Regions from separate parts of the Streptomyces sp. NPDC046759 genome, predicted to be linked through region 1. Evidence: predicted binding sites of a transcription regulator. Region 1 holds the regulator's gene; each other region holds the start of a gene.
The links. Region 1 encodes HrcA, which represses chaperone genes, less so after heat shock. Its sites were predicted from a motif close to TTNGCACTCNGNNNNNCNGAGTGCNAA; they were not measured.
Positions count from the first base shown of each region.

Region 2: the regulator HrcA is predicted to act here: its motif matches at 1,782-1,808, upstream of groES (co-chaperone GroES).
Region 3: the regulator HrcA is predicted to act here: its motif matches at 1,163-1,189, upstream of groL (chaperonin GroEL).

Region 1 is NZ_JBEYYJ010000005.1:48,218-53,085, reverse strand. It holds gene ABZ919_RS08555 (nitronate monooxygenase) at 1-964, opposite strand, end outside; gene dnaJ (molecular chaperone DnaJ) at 1,077-2,213, opposite strand; gene hrcA (heat-inducible transcriptional repressor HrcA) at 2,214-3,230, opposite strand; gene ABZ919_RS08540 (MBL fold metallo-hydrolase) at 3,403-4,125, shown strand; gene ABZ919_RS08535 (DUF3097 domain-containing protein) at 4,160-4,868, shown strand, end outside.
Region 2 is NZ_JBEYYJ010000052.1:557-5,424, forward strand. It holds gene groL (chaperonin GroEL) at 1-1,205, opposite strand, end outside; gene groES (co-chaperone GroES) at 1,327-1,635, opposite strand; gene ABZ919_RS40025 (polysaccharide deacetylase family protein) at 1,904-2,761, opposite strand; gene ABZ919_RS40030 (polysaccharide deacetylase family protein) at 2,758-3,696, opposite strand; gene ABZ919_RS40035 (class I SAM-dependent methyltransferase) at 3,787-4,868, shown strand, end outside.
Region 3 is NZ_JBEYYJ010000027.1:108,948-113,815, reverse strand. It holds gene thrC (threonine synthase) at 1-63, shown strand, start outside; gene ABZ919_RS31040 (MoaD/ThiS family protein) at 60-335, shown strand; gene ABZ919_RS31035 (cold-shock protein) at 782-988, shown strand; gene groL (chaperonin GroEL) at 1,316-2,938, shown strand; gene ABZ919_RS31025 (hypothetical protein) at 3,336-4,160, opposite strand; gene ABZ919_RS31020 (DUF397 domain-containing protein) at 4,406-4,600, opposite strand; gene ABZ919_RS31015 (helix-turn-helix transcriptional regulator) at 4,584-4,868, opposite strand, start outside.

The DNA of each region.
Region 1 (4,868 bases):
CCTTGCGCAGCGGCGAGGTGAGGTGGTGGACCTCCGGGTAGGCGGCGGGGGCGTAGGGGCCGTGCTCGCGCAGGAAGCGGTTGACCAGGCTGCGGCCCGGTCTGCCGGTGAAGGCCCGGGTCAACTCGGTGCGCGCGAACAGGGGGTTGGTCAGCGCCTGCTTGTGCACGGCCTGGGCGCCGGACTCCGGGGTGGCGAGGAAGGCGGTGCCGAGCTGGGCCGCGCTCGCCCCGGCCGCGAGGACGGCGGCGATCTGGCTGCCCCGCATGATGCCCCCGGCGGCGACGACCGGGATGCCGACGGCCTCGCGGACCTGTGCGACCAGCGACAGCAGCCCGATGCCGGCACCGTCGTTCTCGGGGAGGTCGCGATGGGTGCCCTGATGCCCGCCGGCCTCCACTCCCTGGGCGATCACCGCGTCCGCCCCCGCCCGCTCGACCGCCCGTGCCTCCTCGGGGCCGGTGGCGGTGACCAGGGTGTAGGTGCCGGCCCGGCGCAGGGCGTCGAGCACCTCCCGGCTCGGCACACCGAAGTGGAAGGAGACCACCGGCACCGGGTTGTCGAGGAGCACGGCGAGCTTGGCGTCGTAGCCGTCGTCCCGGCCGCTGTCCGGGTCGCCCAGCTCGGTCTCGTACCAGGCGGCCTCGCCGGCCAGCTGGTGGGCGTAGACCTCGACGGAGCCCGCATCGGGGGGCGCGGCGGCAGCCGCTGCGGTGGAGCCGGTGCCCGCACCGGGGTACTCCGGCTGCGGCATGAACACGTTCACACCGAACGGACGGCTCGTGAGCCCCCGCAGCTGCTTGATCTCCTGGTACATGCCGTCGGCGGTCTTGTAGCCGGCGGCGAGGAACCCGAGGCCACCGGCCTCGGAGACGGCGGCGACGAGCTGCGGGACGGAGACACCGCCCGCCATGGGGGCCTGCACGATCGGGTGGGGGAACAGATCGGTCAGCGGGGAGGACATGACCGCATGTTGTCACGTCCTGTGAACATGGCCGAATCGGGGCGTGCGATGGCATAACCCGATGGCATAAGGGCCCGGTGCAAGGGGCGGCGCCCCCTGCACCGGGTGATGCTCAGCGCCCGTTGAACGCGTCCTTCAGCCGCGAGAACAGCCCCTGCTGCCCCGGCTGGAACTGGCCCTGCGGGCGCTCCTCGCCGCGCAGCTTGGCCAGCTCGCGCAGCAGGCGTTCCTGCTCGGGGTCGAGCTTGGTCGGGGTCTGCACCTCGACGTGGACGATCAGGTCGCCCCGGCCGCCGCCGCGCAGATGCGTGACGCCCCGGTTGTGCAGCGGGATCGACTGGCCGGACTGGGTGCCGGGCCGGATGTCGACCTCCTCCATGCCGTCCAGGGTCTCCAGCGGCACCTTGGTGCCGAGCGACGCCGCCGTCATCGGAATGGTCACCGTGCAGTGCAGGTCGTCACCGCGCCGCTGGAAGGTGGGGTGCGGCAGCTCGTGGATCTCGACGTACAGGTCGCCGGCCGGACCGCCGCCGGGGCCGACCTCGCCCTCGCCGGCGAGCTGGATGCGGGTGCCGTTGTCGACGCCGGCCGGGATCTTCACCGTCAGCGTGCGGCGGGAGCGGACGCGGCCGTCACCGGCGCACTCCGGGCAGGGCGTCGGCACGACGGTCCCGAAGCCCTGGCACTGCGGACACGGCCGCGAGGTCATGACCTGGCCCAGGAAGGACCGGGTGACCTGGGATACCTCACCGCGGCCCCGGCACATGTCACACGTCTGGGCGGTGGTGCCGGGCGCCGCGCCCTCACCGTTGCAGGTGTTGCACACGACCGCGGTGTCGACCTGGATGTCCTTGGTGGTCCCGAAGGCCGCCTCGTCCAGCTCGACCTCGATGCGGATCATCGCGTCCTGGCCGCGCCGGGTGCGCGAGCGCGGGCCGCGCTGCGACGCCGTGCCGAAGAACGCGTCCATGATGTCGGAGAAGTTGCCGAAGCCACCGGCCCCGAAGCCGCCCGCACCGGCGCCGCCGCTCTGCGAGAGCGGGTCGCCGCCGAGGTCGTAGACCTGCTTCTTCTGCGGGTCCGACAGCACCTCGTAAGCGGCGTTGATCTCCTTGAACCGCTCCTGGGTCTTCGGATCCGGGTTGACGTCCGGGTGCAGCTCGCGAGCGAGCCGACGGAACGCCTTCTTGATCTCATCCTGCGACGCGTCGCGGCGCACGCCGAGAACGGCGTAGTAGTCCGTGGCCACTTACGACTCCGCCAGGATCTGTCCGACGTACCGTGCCACTGCGCGTACCGCTCCCATCGTTCCCGGGTAGTCCATGCGGGTCGGTCCGACCACGCCGAGCTTGGCAACTGCCTCGCCGCCCGAACCGTAGCCGACCGACACCACGGAGGTGGAGTTGAGTCCCTCGTGGGCGTTCTCGTGCCCGATGCGCACCGTCACGCCCGGATCCTTCGCCTCGCCGAGGAGCTTGAGGAGCACGACCTGCTCCTCGAGGGCTTCCAGGACGGGCCGGATCGTGAGGGGAAAGTCATGTCCGAAGCGGGTGAGATTGGCGGTGCCGCCGATCATCAGCCGCTCCTCGTTCTCCTCGACCAGTGTCTCCAGCAGGGTGGAGAGCACCGTGGAGACCGTACCGCGGTCCTCGAGGTCGAAGGCCTCCGGCAGGTCCTCGACCAGCTTCGGCACATCGGCGAACCGGCGGCCCGCGACCCGGCTGTTCAGCCGGGCCCGCAGATCCGCCAGCGAGGCCTCGCCGAACGGCGCCGGGCAGTCGACCATCCGCTGCTCGACCCGGCCGGTGTCCGTGATCAGCACGAGCATCACGCGCGCGGGGGCGAGCGAGAGCAGTTCCACGTGCCGGACGGTGGACCGGGTCAGGGACGGATACTGCACGACGGCGACCTGCCGGGTCAGCTGCGCGAGCAGCCGCACCGTCCGCGCCACGACGTCGTCGAGGTCGACGGCGCCCTCCAGGAAGTTCTGGATGGCCCGCCGCTCGGGCGCCGTCATCGGCTTGACGCCCGCCAGCTTGTCCACGAAGAGCCGGTAGCCCTTGTCGGTGGGGATGCGCCCCGCGCTGGTGTGCGGCTGCGCGATGAACCCCTCGTCCTCCAGGGCCGCCATGTCGTTGCGGACCGTCGCCGGGGACACGCCGAGACTGTGCCGCTCGGTCAGAGCCTTCGACCCGACGGGTTCCTCGGTGCCGACGTAGTCCTGAACGATGGCGCGCAGTACCTGAAGCCTGCGTTCACTCAGCATTCGCGCGCACCTCCAGCACGTCGTCCCCTCGGTTCCGCTCGGTCCTGCGGTTCGTCCGCCTGGCACTCTTCGCATGTGAGTGCCAGGATTCCCCGGCCCAGTGTACGGCTGTCGGGTACACCCGGGGCAAGGTCGGTGCGGTCGCAGCGGCTCCTGCGGCTAGCGTCGCGGTATGACGGTGACTTGGGAAGAGCTCGGCTGGGAGCGGCTGACCGCCGGGGTCGGCCGGTGCCGGCTGCCCGGCTGGGACTGCACGGCAGGACTGGTCCTCGGGGAGGGTACGGCACTGATGGTGGACGCCGGCTCCAGCCTGGCGGAGGGCGGGCGGCTGCGCACGCAGGCCGAGCGGCTGGCCGGCGGCCGTGTGACCCATCTCGCGCTGACCCACCCCCATTTCGACCACGTCTTCGGGGCGGCGGCGATGGCGGGCGCGGAGGTGTACGGGGCGGTGGGCCTGGACGCGGTCTTCGCGTACGAGCGGGAGGAGCTGCGCCTGGACGCGGTCAGAAACGGGTTGCCGGTGGCCGACGCCGACGAGGCGGTGGACACGCTCGCCCCGCCCCGGCATCTGGTGTCCGGCGAGTGGACGCTGGACCTCGGAGGCGGCCGGCAGGCGTTGCTGGCGAACGTGGGCCCCGGCCACACCGCGCACGATCTGGCCGTGCTGGTGCCGGGGGATCCGGAGGTGGTCTTCTGCGGCGACCTGGTCGAGGAGTCCGGCGAACCCCAGGCGGGTCCGGACGCGGTCCGGGCCCGCTGGCCGGACGCGCTCGACCGGCTGCTCGCGTTGGGCGGTGAGGACGCGGCGTACGTGCCCGGTCACGGAGCGGTGGTGGACGCGGCGTTCGTACGACGGCAACGCGACGAGCTGGCGGTCCGTTTCGGCGTGTCGTAGGCACGGCCGTACGGCTTCTCCTATCGTCACTCGAATGCGCCAGTACACCCCCGACCTGACCCCACCGTGGAAGAAGCCCAAGCCCGCGCCGGAGGTACCGGCGGAGCCGGGCCTGGTGGTGGAGGAGCCCGGCACCGGGTTCTGCGGCGCGGTGATCCGCTGCGAGGCCGGCACGGTGACGCTGGAGGACCGCTTCGGCAAGCACCGGGTGTTCCCGCTGGAGCCGCGAGGCTTCCTGCTGGAGGGGCGTGTGGTGACGCTCGTACGGCCGTCCTCGGCCTCGGTCCCGGTACGGCCCACCCGTACGGCCTCCGGTTCGGTCGCCGTCCCCGGCGCCCGCGCCCGCGTGGCCCGCGCCGGCCGCATCTACGTCGAGGGCCGGCACGACGCCGAGCTGGTCGAGAAGGTGTGGGGCGACGACCTGCGCATCGAGGGCGTGGTGGTGGAGTACCTGGAGGGCGTCGACGACCTGCCGTCGATCGTGTCGTCCTTCGCACCGGGTCCGGACGCGCGGCTGGGCGTCCTGGTGGACCACTTGGTGCCGGGCACGAAGGAGTGGCGGATCGCGGAGTCGGTGACCAGCGAGCACGCGCTGGTGGTCGGACACCCGTACATCGACATCTGGGAGGCCGTGAAGCCGTCGTCGCTGGGGATCGAGGCCTGGCCGAAGGTGCCGCGCGGGCAGGACTGGAAGACGGGGGTGTGCCGGGCGCTGGGCTGGCCCTCGGAGAACACCGGGGCGG
Region 2 (4,868 bases), on a different contig from region 1:
GCGGAGATGGCGTCCTCCAGACGGTGCTTCTTCTCCTTCAGCTCCACCTCGGTGGCGGCGCCGACCTTGATCACACACACGCCGCCGGCCAGCTTCGCGAGGCGCTCCTGGAGCTTCTCGCGGTCCCAGTCGGAGTCCGTGTTCTCGATCTCGGCCTTGATCTGCGCGACGCGGCCGGTGAGGTCCTCCTGCTTGCCGGCACCCTCGACGATCGTGGTGTCGTCCTTGGTGACGGTGACGCGGCGGGCGGAGCCGAGCACGTCGATGCCGACCTGGTCGAGCTTGAGGCCGACCTCCTCGGAGATGACGGTGGCACCGGTGAGGATGGCCATGTCCTGCAGCATCGCCTTGCGGCGGTCGCCGAAGCCGGGGGCCTTCACCGCGACGGCGTTGAAGGTGCCGCGGATCTTGTTGACGACCAGGGTCGACAGGGCCTCGCCCTCGACGTCCTCGGCGATGATCAGCAGCGGCTTGGAGGAGCCGGCCTGGATGACCTTCTCCAGCAGCGGCAGCAGGTCCTGGATGGAGCTGATCTTGCCCTGGTTGATGAGGATGTACGGGTCGTCGAGGACGGCCTCCATGCGCTCCTGGTCCGTCACGAAGTACGGCGACAGGTAGCCCTTGTCGAAGGCCATGCCCTCGGTGAAGTCCAGCTCCAGACCGAAGGTGTTGGACTCCTCGACGGTGATGACACCGTCCTTGCCGACCTTGTCCATCGCCTCGGCGATGAGCTCGCCGACCTGCTGGTCCTGGGCGGACAGCGCGGCGACGGCGGCGATGTCGGACTTCTCGTCGATCGGGCGGGCCGAGGCGAGCAGCTCGTCGGAGACGGCCTTGACGGCGGCGTCGATGCCCTTCTTCAGGGCGGCAGGGGAGGCGCCGGCGGCGACGTTCTTCAGGCCCTCGCGGACCAGCGCCTGGGCGAGCACGGTGGCGGTGGTGGTGCCGTCACCCGCGATGTCGTTGGTCTTGGTCGCCACCTCCTTCACCAGCTGCGCGCCGAGGTTCTCGTACGGGTCCTCGATCTCGACCTCACGGGCGATCGTGACACCGTCGTTGGTGATGGTGGGAGCGCCGAACTTCTTGTCGATGACGACGTTGCGGCCCCGGGGGCCGATCGTCACCTTCACCGTGTCGGCCAGCTTGTTGACGCCGCGCTCGAGGGCGCGACGGGCGTCCTCGTCGAACTTCAGGATCTTCGCCATGACAGCGGGAGCCCTCTCGGAAATCTGTTGGTGTAAAGACAACTGCGCCCCGGGCGCCCGGCTTCGTTATCGGTCGCGGGGGCCAGGGGCGCAGCTCAGGAGCAGAATGTGCTCGAGGTGATTACTTCTCGATGATCGCGAGCACGTCGCGGGCCGAGAGGACGAGGTACTCCTCGCCGTTGTACTTCACCTCGGTGCCGCCGTACTTGCTGTACAGGACGACGTCGCCGACCTTGACGTCGAGCGGAAGGCGCTCGCCGTTCTCGAAACGGCCCGGGCCCACGGCGAGGACGGCGCCCTCCTGGGGCTTCTCCTTCGCGGTGTCCGGGATGACCAGGCCAGAGGCGGTGGTCTGCTCGGCATCCAGCGGCTGGACCACGATGCGGTCCTCGAGCGGCTTGATGGCAACCTTGGAGCTGGTGGTCGTCACGATCCGACCTCCCCCTTCGGAGATCTCACGGGGTTAACTGTCTGAGGTGGCGACCAGGTCGATCCGTCGTCGCGGGTGCCGGACCTGCCCGTCGCTTTGTTGGCACTCTCCAGGGGGGAGTGCCAGACCCGAGACTATGACCGCAGTTAGCACTCGGTCAAGCGGAGTGCCAATGCCGTGCGGCGCGTCGGCCGACTTCGGCTACGGGCGCGGGCCGGCGAACGGTGCTCGCGGCCGGCTCTCCCCCCGAGCGGGTCACCGGAGCGCCCTACAGATAGTCCTCGAGCCGGCCCACCGTCAGCCCGCTGCGCTGCACCCTGCGCAGTACCCGCGCCGTACGGTCCCGCATGCTGCGGCCCGCCGTCTCGTCCGGGCCGACCAGGATGATGTCGCCGGGGCGAAGGCGGTGTGCGCCACGGGTGTAGACGAGGTCGGCCGGGGTCATCGCGGCGCGCCAGAGGACGACCGCGGAGATGCCGCAGTCGGCCGCCGCGCGCAGCGTGGTGGTGTCGTACGCGCCGTACGGCGGGCGCAGGAGGCGGGGGCGCAGGCCGAGGCGGGCGTCGAGCCTCTCCTGCTGGCCGCAGATCTCGGCGCGCTGCCCGGCATACGGAAGACCGGCCAGGGCGCGGTGGTCGAGGGTGTGGTTCTGGATGCCCGCGCCCAGCCGGTGCAGGCGGGCGAAGGGGCCGTAGCCGGGCCCGGCGACGCTGTCGGTGAGGAACATGCTGACCGGCAGCCGGAGTTCGCGGACCATGTCGGCGAAGCGGGGGTCCTGGTCGGCGCCGTCGTCGTAGGTGAGGAAGACGACCCGGTCGCGGGTGGGGATGTGGTCCACGACCCGGGGCAGCGTGCGGCCCGCGCCGGACGGGGTGAGCGGGAGGGCGCGGGCGGCGGGGCGCGGTGGCCGGGCCAGGGGCTCGGTCAGGCCCCAGCGGCGGTAGCTCTCGCCGGGGGCGGGGCCGTGCGGGCGCACTCCCTCGGCGGCCTTCTTGCCGAGGCGTTCGATGGGGTCGACGGACTGGGCGCAGCCGGCGAGGAGGAGGGCCGAGGCGAGGAGCGCGGCGACGTACCGGCCCGGGTGGCATGCGGAGCCCGCCTTGCCTCGCCCGGCCCCCGGCCTCACAGGTAGTCCTCCAGGCGGGCCACGGCGTAGCCCTCGCGGGTGACCTTGTCCAAGAAGCGGCGCATGTCGTCGACCATCGTGCCGTTCCAGTCGGAGCGGCCGCGGAAATGGGTGAGGACGATGTCCCCGCGGCGCATCTTCTGGTCGTCCTCGCGGTACTCCCAGTGGTCGACGTAGACCTCCTCGTTCCAGATCGGCGCGTACTTGATGCCGCAGGCCTTGGCGGCGACCAGGCTGTCCTGGTTGTAGTTGCCGTACGGGAAGCGCATGACGGTGGGCGCCCTGCCGAACTGCTTCTTCATGACGGCCTGCATGCCGCAGATCTCCTTCTTCTGATCCTCGTACGACAGACCGGGCAGGTAGGGGTGGTGGAGGGTGTGGTTGCCGAGCGTGTGGCCCAGGGACTGCATTCTGCGGAAGTAGGCGTAGTCGTCCTTGATCAGGTAATTGCTGAGGAACGCGGTGTACGGGATCTTCAGGTCCTGCATCATCCGCAGGAAGTGCGGGTCCTTCTCCGAACCGTCGTCGATCGTGAGGAAGACGATCTTCTGCTCGGTCGGGATCGTGGTGAAGACCGGGGGCAGGCCCCAGGCCTCCTGGTGGTCCACCTCGAAGCCGGGCCGGGCGGTGATCTTCGGTTTCTCCGCGGGCGGCGGCGGAGGGGTCAGCGGTACCCCGGCCAGGCCCCAGCGCCTGGCGGCGGCGACCAGGCGGGCGTGTTCGGCGGCCTGGCGGGCCTGGGGGCTCAGGACGTGGCGGCGCGGCGCGGGGGCGGGGCCGCCCAGGCCGGACGCGGGGCCGGGTGCCGGGCGGGTCTCGGCGGAGCCGGCACAGCCGGACAGGAGCGCGGAGCAGGCCAGTACGGCGGCTCCGCAGCCGAGCGCCAGACGACCCGGACGAACCCGATGTTCATCATTTTGTACGACTACGCGCATGGTGCCGGTTATTCCCGGACCGGGCCCCGGAGCCCCGTCCGACACCGCCATCGGAGGCGCACAATCCACCGACTGGCCCACAATGACCCGGTGAACGACCTCGCTCTCCTCCTGACCCCCGAAGGCCGTGCCCTCCTCGACGAGGTCCGCGACACCGCCCCGGCGGACGAACTCGCCGTCGCCACCCGGCTGCGCCGCGACCATCCCGCCGAACTGGTGTCGGCCGCGCTCGGCCAGGCCCTGCTGCGGCAGCGGGCGGCCGCGAAGTTCGGGACCGCGGACGCGGGACGGATGTTCTTCACACCGAACGGGGTCGAGCAGTCGACGCGGACCGGCGTGGCGACGTACCGGGCGCGGCGTTTCAAGGAACTGGGCGTCGGCTCCGTGGCCGACCTGTGCTGCGGGATCGGCGGGGACGCGATCGCATTCGCCCGGGCCGGGATCCGGGTGCTCGCCGTGGACCGGGACCCCCTGACGGCCGCCGTGGCCCGGGCGAACGCCGAGGCACTGGGGCTCGCCGAGCTGATCGAGGTGCGGGAGGCGGACGTCACCGAGGTGGACACGGGCGGGTACGACGCCGTGTTCGTCGACCCTGCCCGGCGCGGCGGACGCGGCCGGGTCTTCGACCCCGAGGCCTACTCCCCGCCCCTGTCCTGGGCGATCGAGACCGCCCGCACGGCACCCCGCGCGGCCCTGAAGGTGGCACCCGGCATTCCGCACGAGGTCGTACCCGACGACGCCGAGGCCGAATGGATCTCGGACGGCGGGGACGTCAAGGAGGCGGTGCTGTGGTTCGGGACCGCGCCGGGGGCGGTGCGCGCCACCCTGCTGCCCGGCCCGCGCACGCTCCACGGCACGGGGCTGCCCGACCCCGGGGTGCGCCCGGTGGGGCACTACCTGTACGAGCCCGACGGCGCCGTCATCCGCGCGCATCTGGTCGCAGAGGTGGCCGAACAGCTGGACGGCGGGCTGATCGACCCCACCATCGCCTACGTCACCGCGGACGAACGGCGCCCGACCCCGTACGCCTCCGCCTACGAGATCACCGACCAACTCCCCTTCAACGTCAAGAAGTTGAAAGCACTGCTGCGCGAGCGGGAGGTCGGCACGCTGACCGTCAAGAAGCGCGGGTCGGCGGTCGAGCCGGAGGAACTGCGCAAGAAGGTCAAGCC
Region 3 (4,868 bases), on a different contig from region 1:
ACCGGTCTCACCGCCACCATCCGCCCGACCCTGGACTCCTTCCGAGAGGCTGGCCTCGCATGAGCGTGACCGTTCGCATCCCCACCATCCTGCGCACCTACACCGGGGGCCGGGCCGAGGTGACCGCCGAGGGCGGCACCCTCGCCGAGGTCATCGAGGACCTGGAGAAGAACCACACCGGCATCGCCGCCCGCGTCCTGGACGACCAGGGCAAGCTGCGCCGTTTCGTGAACGTCTACGTCAACGACGACGACGTCCGCTTCGAGCAGGGCCTGGAAACGGCGACCCCCGACGGCGCCGGCGTCTCCATCATTCCGGCGGTCGCCGGCGGCTGATCGTTACGGCGGTCGATCGTTACCTTGGGTAACTTCAGTTACTCATTGTTCATTGAATTGCCTCCTCCGTGAGAGAAGCGGAGGAGGCAATTCTGCGTGATTGAGCACGGTAGAGTTGGGGAACGCGTCCCCGGTCGGACCGGTCGGGGGCCCTGTATTCATGCCGCAGGCCCGACAAGAAGTAGCCAAAGTGCCCGGGTCGAATGCGGCATTTGTGGCTTTTATGGGGCCCGACTTGCCCCGAATTCCTATGAATTCTCGCTACATTCCGGACCGTTCCCGTCCAGAATTCTCGTCCGATTGACCTGTTGCAGACGGCAGTTGGACAGATACATTCAGCCGCGGTCGACGCGTTACGGCGCACGCCCCCGTCGATGGGGGGTGAGGTCTGACCCGGGTCCGCGAAGTGTGGATCTGTGCAAGGGCCAGTAATAGGGGAGTTAGGCATGGCTCAGGGCACCGTCAAGTGGTTCAACGCGGAGAAGGGGTACGGCTTCATCGCGGTCGACGGTGGTGCGGATGTTTTCGTCCACTACAGCGCGATCCAGATGGACGGATACCGCACCCTGGAAGAGGGGCAGCGGGTCGACTTCGAGATCTCGCAGGGCCAGAAGGGCCCGCAGGCGGACATGGTCCGGCTGGCGACCAGCTGAAGCACGCGTCGACTGACAGCGACGTTCTTCTGTTTCATCGTCGAAGGGCCCGCACCTCCCGGGGTGCGGGCCCTTCGTCCTGCCCGGCGCGCCCCTGTTCGCGCGCGGCTGAGCGCGCCCTGCGGCACCCCCGGGGCGCTTGCACTCGGAGGTGCCGAGTGCTAATCATTGGCGTTAGCACTCTGAAGGTGAGAGTGACAAAGAAGGACCGGGTCGGTGAGGCCCGCAGGCCACGTGGGGCAAGGAACCACAGGCCGGCGAGCCGTCCGTCGCGGGCGCGGGCGCGGTCCGAAGGAATCACCCCCAGTCCTGGAGGGACCACTTCACATGGCCAAGATCATCGCGTTCGACGAGGAGGCGCGGCGCGGCCTCGAGCGCGGCATGAACCAGCTCGCGGACGCCGTCAAGGTGACGCTCGGCCCCAAGGGTCGCAACGTCGTCCTCGAGAAGAAGTGGGGCGCCCCCACGATCACCAACGATGGCGTCTCCATCGCCAAGGAGATCGAGCTCGAGGACCCGTACGAGAAGATCGGCGCCGAGCTGGTCAAGGAAGTCGCCAAGAAGACGGACGACGTCGCCGGTGACGGTACGACCACCGCGACCGTGCTCGCCCAGGCCCTGGTCAAGGAAGGCCTGCGCAACGTCGCCGCCGGGGCCAACCCGATGGCCCTCAAGCGCGGTATCGAGAAGGCCGTCGAGGCCGTCTCCGCCGCCCTGCTGGAGCAGGCGAAGGACGTCGAGACCAAGGAGCAGATCGCCTCCACCGCGTCCATCTCCGCCGCCGACACCCAGATCGGCGAGCTCATCGCCGAGGCCATGGACAAGGTCGGCAAGGAAGGCGTCATCACCGTCGAGGAGAGCAACACCTTCGGTCTGGAGCTCGAGCTCACCGAGGGCATGCGCTTCGACAAGGGCTACATCTCCGCCTACTTCGCGACCGACATGGAGCGCATGGAGGCGTCGCTCGAGGACCCGTACATCCTCATCGCCAACTCCAAGATCTCCTCGGTCAAGGACCTGCTCCCGCTCCTCGAGAAGGTCATGCAGTCGGGCAAGCCGCTGCTGATCATCGCCGAGGACGTCGAGGGCGAGGCCCTGTCGACCCTGGTCGTCAACAAGATCCGCGGCACCTTCAAGTCCGTCGCCGTCAAGGCCCCGGGCTTCGGTGACCGCCGCAAGGCCATGCTCGGCGACATCGCCATCCTCACGGGCGGCGAGGTCATCTCCGAGGAGGTCGGCCTCAAGCTGGAGAACGCGACCCTGGACCTCCTGGGCCGCGCCCGCAAGGTCGTCATCACCAAGGACGAGACCACCATCGTCGACGGTGCCGGCTCCTCGGAGCAGGTCAACGGCCGCGTGAACCAGATCCGCGCCGAGATCGAGAACAGCGACTCGGACTACGACCGCGAGAAGCTGCAGGAGCGCCTGGCGAAGCTCGCCGGCGGTGTCGCGGTCATCAAGGCCGGTGCCGCCACCGAGGTGGAGCTCAAGGAGCGCAAGCACCGCATCGAGGACGCCGTCCGCAACGCGAAGGCGGCCGTCGAGGAGGGCATCGTCGCCGGTGGTGGCGTGGCCCTGCTGCAGGCCTCCCAGGTCTTCGAGAAGCTGGAGCTCGAGGGTGACGAGGCGACCGGCGCCAACGCCGTGCGCATCGCGCTCGAGGCCCCGCTGAAGCAGATCGCCGTCAACGCCGGCCTCGAGGGCGGTGTCGTGGTGGAGAAGGTGCGCAACCTGACCCCGGGCCACGGCCTGAATGCCGCGACCGGCGAGTACGTCGACCTGGTCGCCGAGGGCATCATCGACCCGGCGAAGGTGACCCGTTCCGCTCTGCAGAACGCCGCCTCCATCGCCGCGCTGTTCCTCACCACCGAGGCCGTCATCGCCGACAAGCCGGAGAAGGCCGCCGCGCCCGCCGGCGGTGGCATGCCGGGCGGTGACATGGACTTCTGATCGACCTGACGGTTGATCGCCTGTCCTTGGGACCGAGGGCGGCACGTCCAGCTTCTGGCTGGGGGTGCCGCCCTCGGGCGTTTTCATCGGGCTCGGTCGGCGTAGTCCTTCAGCTTTTCGGTGTCGAGGGTGATGCCCACCGGAGGCGGCAGCTCGACGGTCGCTCCCCAGGGGCGGGTGGAGCACTCCGGCGCGAGGAAGCCGTCCGTGATGGCACGGCCTTTGCGGTAGGCCTCGGCCCTGACGCCTCGCTCGGGCGCGAGGCCGGCATGGCCTTTACGACTACCTTTCCGTTGACGTACTCGAGCCGCACGGTTTCGGGCGCGGCCTCGGCCAGCTCCTCGCACTCCTCCTCTCCATCGTGCCCCTGAGTGGTCATGCCGGACCGTGGAGGCCGTCATGCGGGTGCTCTTTCTCGACGTTTGAGGGACATCGCAGCGCGGATCTCGGCTGCGTGGACTTGGACTGCTGAAGCGGGCAGGGGGGCGTTGGAGCGCGTCGGCGCCCGCCCGCCCCGGCATCCCGCGCACACGCCCCCCGGCAGTGCCTCCGGTCGCCCCGGCACCCCGCATTCCGAGCACTCCAGGACTCGGCGGGGCGCCGGGCGGGGGACCGGTTCGGATGGGAGTTTGTCGATGAGGCGGCGGCGGACCAAGGCGGCCGGGTGGTGGACCGGCGTCGGCAGTCCCTCCGTCAGCGCGCGGAGAACGGCCTCGTCGGTGGCCCCCCGTGCGAACCACTCCGTCAGGAGCGGGGCGAGCGCGGCGCAGTCGGCGGCGGAGAGGGACAGGACGGGAGCCGTTCGGCCGAGGGCCGCGAGGAGGATGTGGGCGCGGGAGCGGGTGGGGCCGGGCCGTTCGGGCGGGTGCGGGTTCTCCGGTACGGCGCCGCGCGTGAACGCCGCCCACCAGGCGTCGTCGCGTGCGGTTCGGGACCACCACGATCGGGTGATCCAGCGCGAGCCCCCGTCTTCCGTCTCCAGCCGCTCCCTCCCTCGCCGCAAGTGCCCCGCCGCCTGGATGCGGTTGAGGGCCGTACGCAGTGCGCACTGGCCGTAGGGGAGCTGCTTGGCCAGCGTTTTCACGGAGATGTCGGCGCCGTCGGGGAGGCGGTCGACGTACGCGGCGATGGCGGCTTCACGGGGCGGGAGGTGCCCGAAGTCATGCTTGGTGCGGCGGTGTTGGTCCGGAGCGGAGCGCTTGCCGTAGCCCGGGTTGGCCATCGGGTGAAAGGAGGCGTGCGCGGGCGGGAGGGCAGGACTAAACTTGGCTTCAGCCACGGGATCGCCCTTTTCGATCTCGTCGGTCAAGCCCCCGCAGGTGTTGGCGCACCTGGCGGGGGCTGTTCGTTATGCGGGGACGCTAGAGGATCGTCACCATGCGTGGCAAGTTGAGTGCGGGGCGTCAACTGGCGGGGTGGGTGGGCGGGTTGAGACCCCACCCATTCCGTGCAAAGAGGGCTCGGGGCTCAAGGCTTGAGGTTCGCGACGAACGCCGACCAGGCCTCCGGCCGGAAGATGAGCTTCGGGCCGTCGGGGTTCTTCGAGTCCCGGACGGGAGCGAGGGTGGGGAAGTCGTGGGTGACTTCCAGGCAGTCGTTGCCGCCTTGGCTGTAGCTCGACTTGCGCCAGGTGGCCGTGCTCAGGTCAGGGGTGTTCCTCATGTGCGTAATCCTGCGCCAACGCCTCGATCAGGGCCAGGGACTTCTCTTGCGAGAGTGCGGATGCCACGAGGAGGTCGAACACGAACCTCAGTTGGGCGACGGTGGGCGGGTCGTCCTCCAGACGCCCGTTGCGCACTCCCTCGAAGTAGACCAGGGGAGGGGCGTCTGCGAATTCCATCAGCTTCAGCGCCCCCTGCATCGCCGTGTGCGCACCGGCGCCGAACGGCAGCACCTGCACGATGACCCGACTGCGGCGGGACAGATCGGC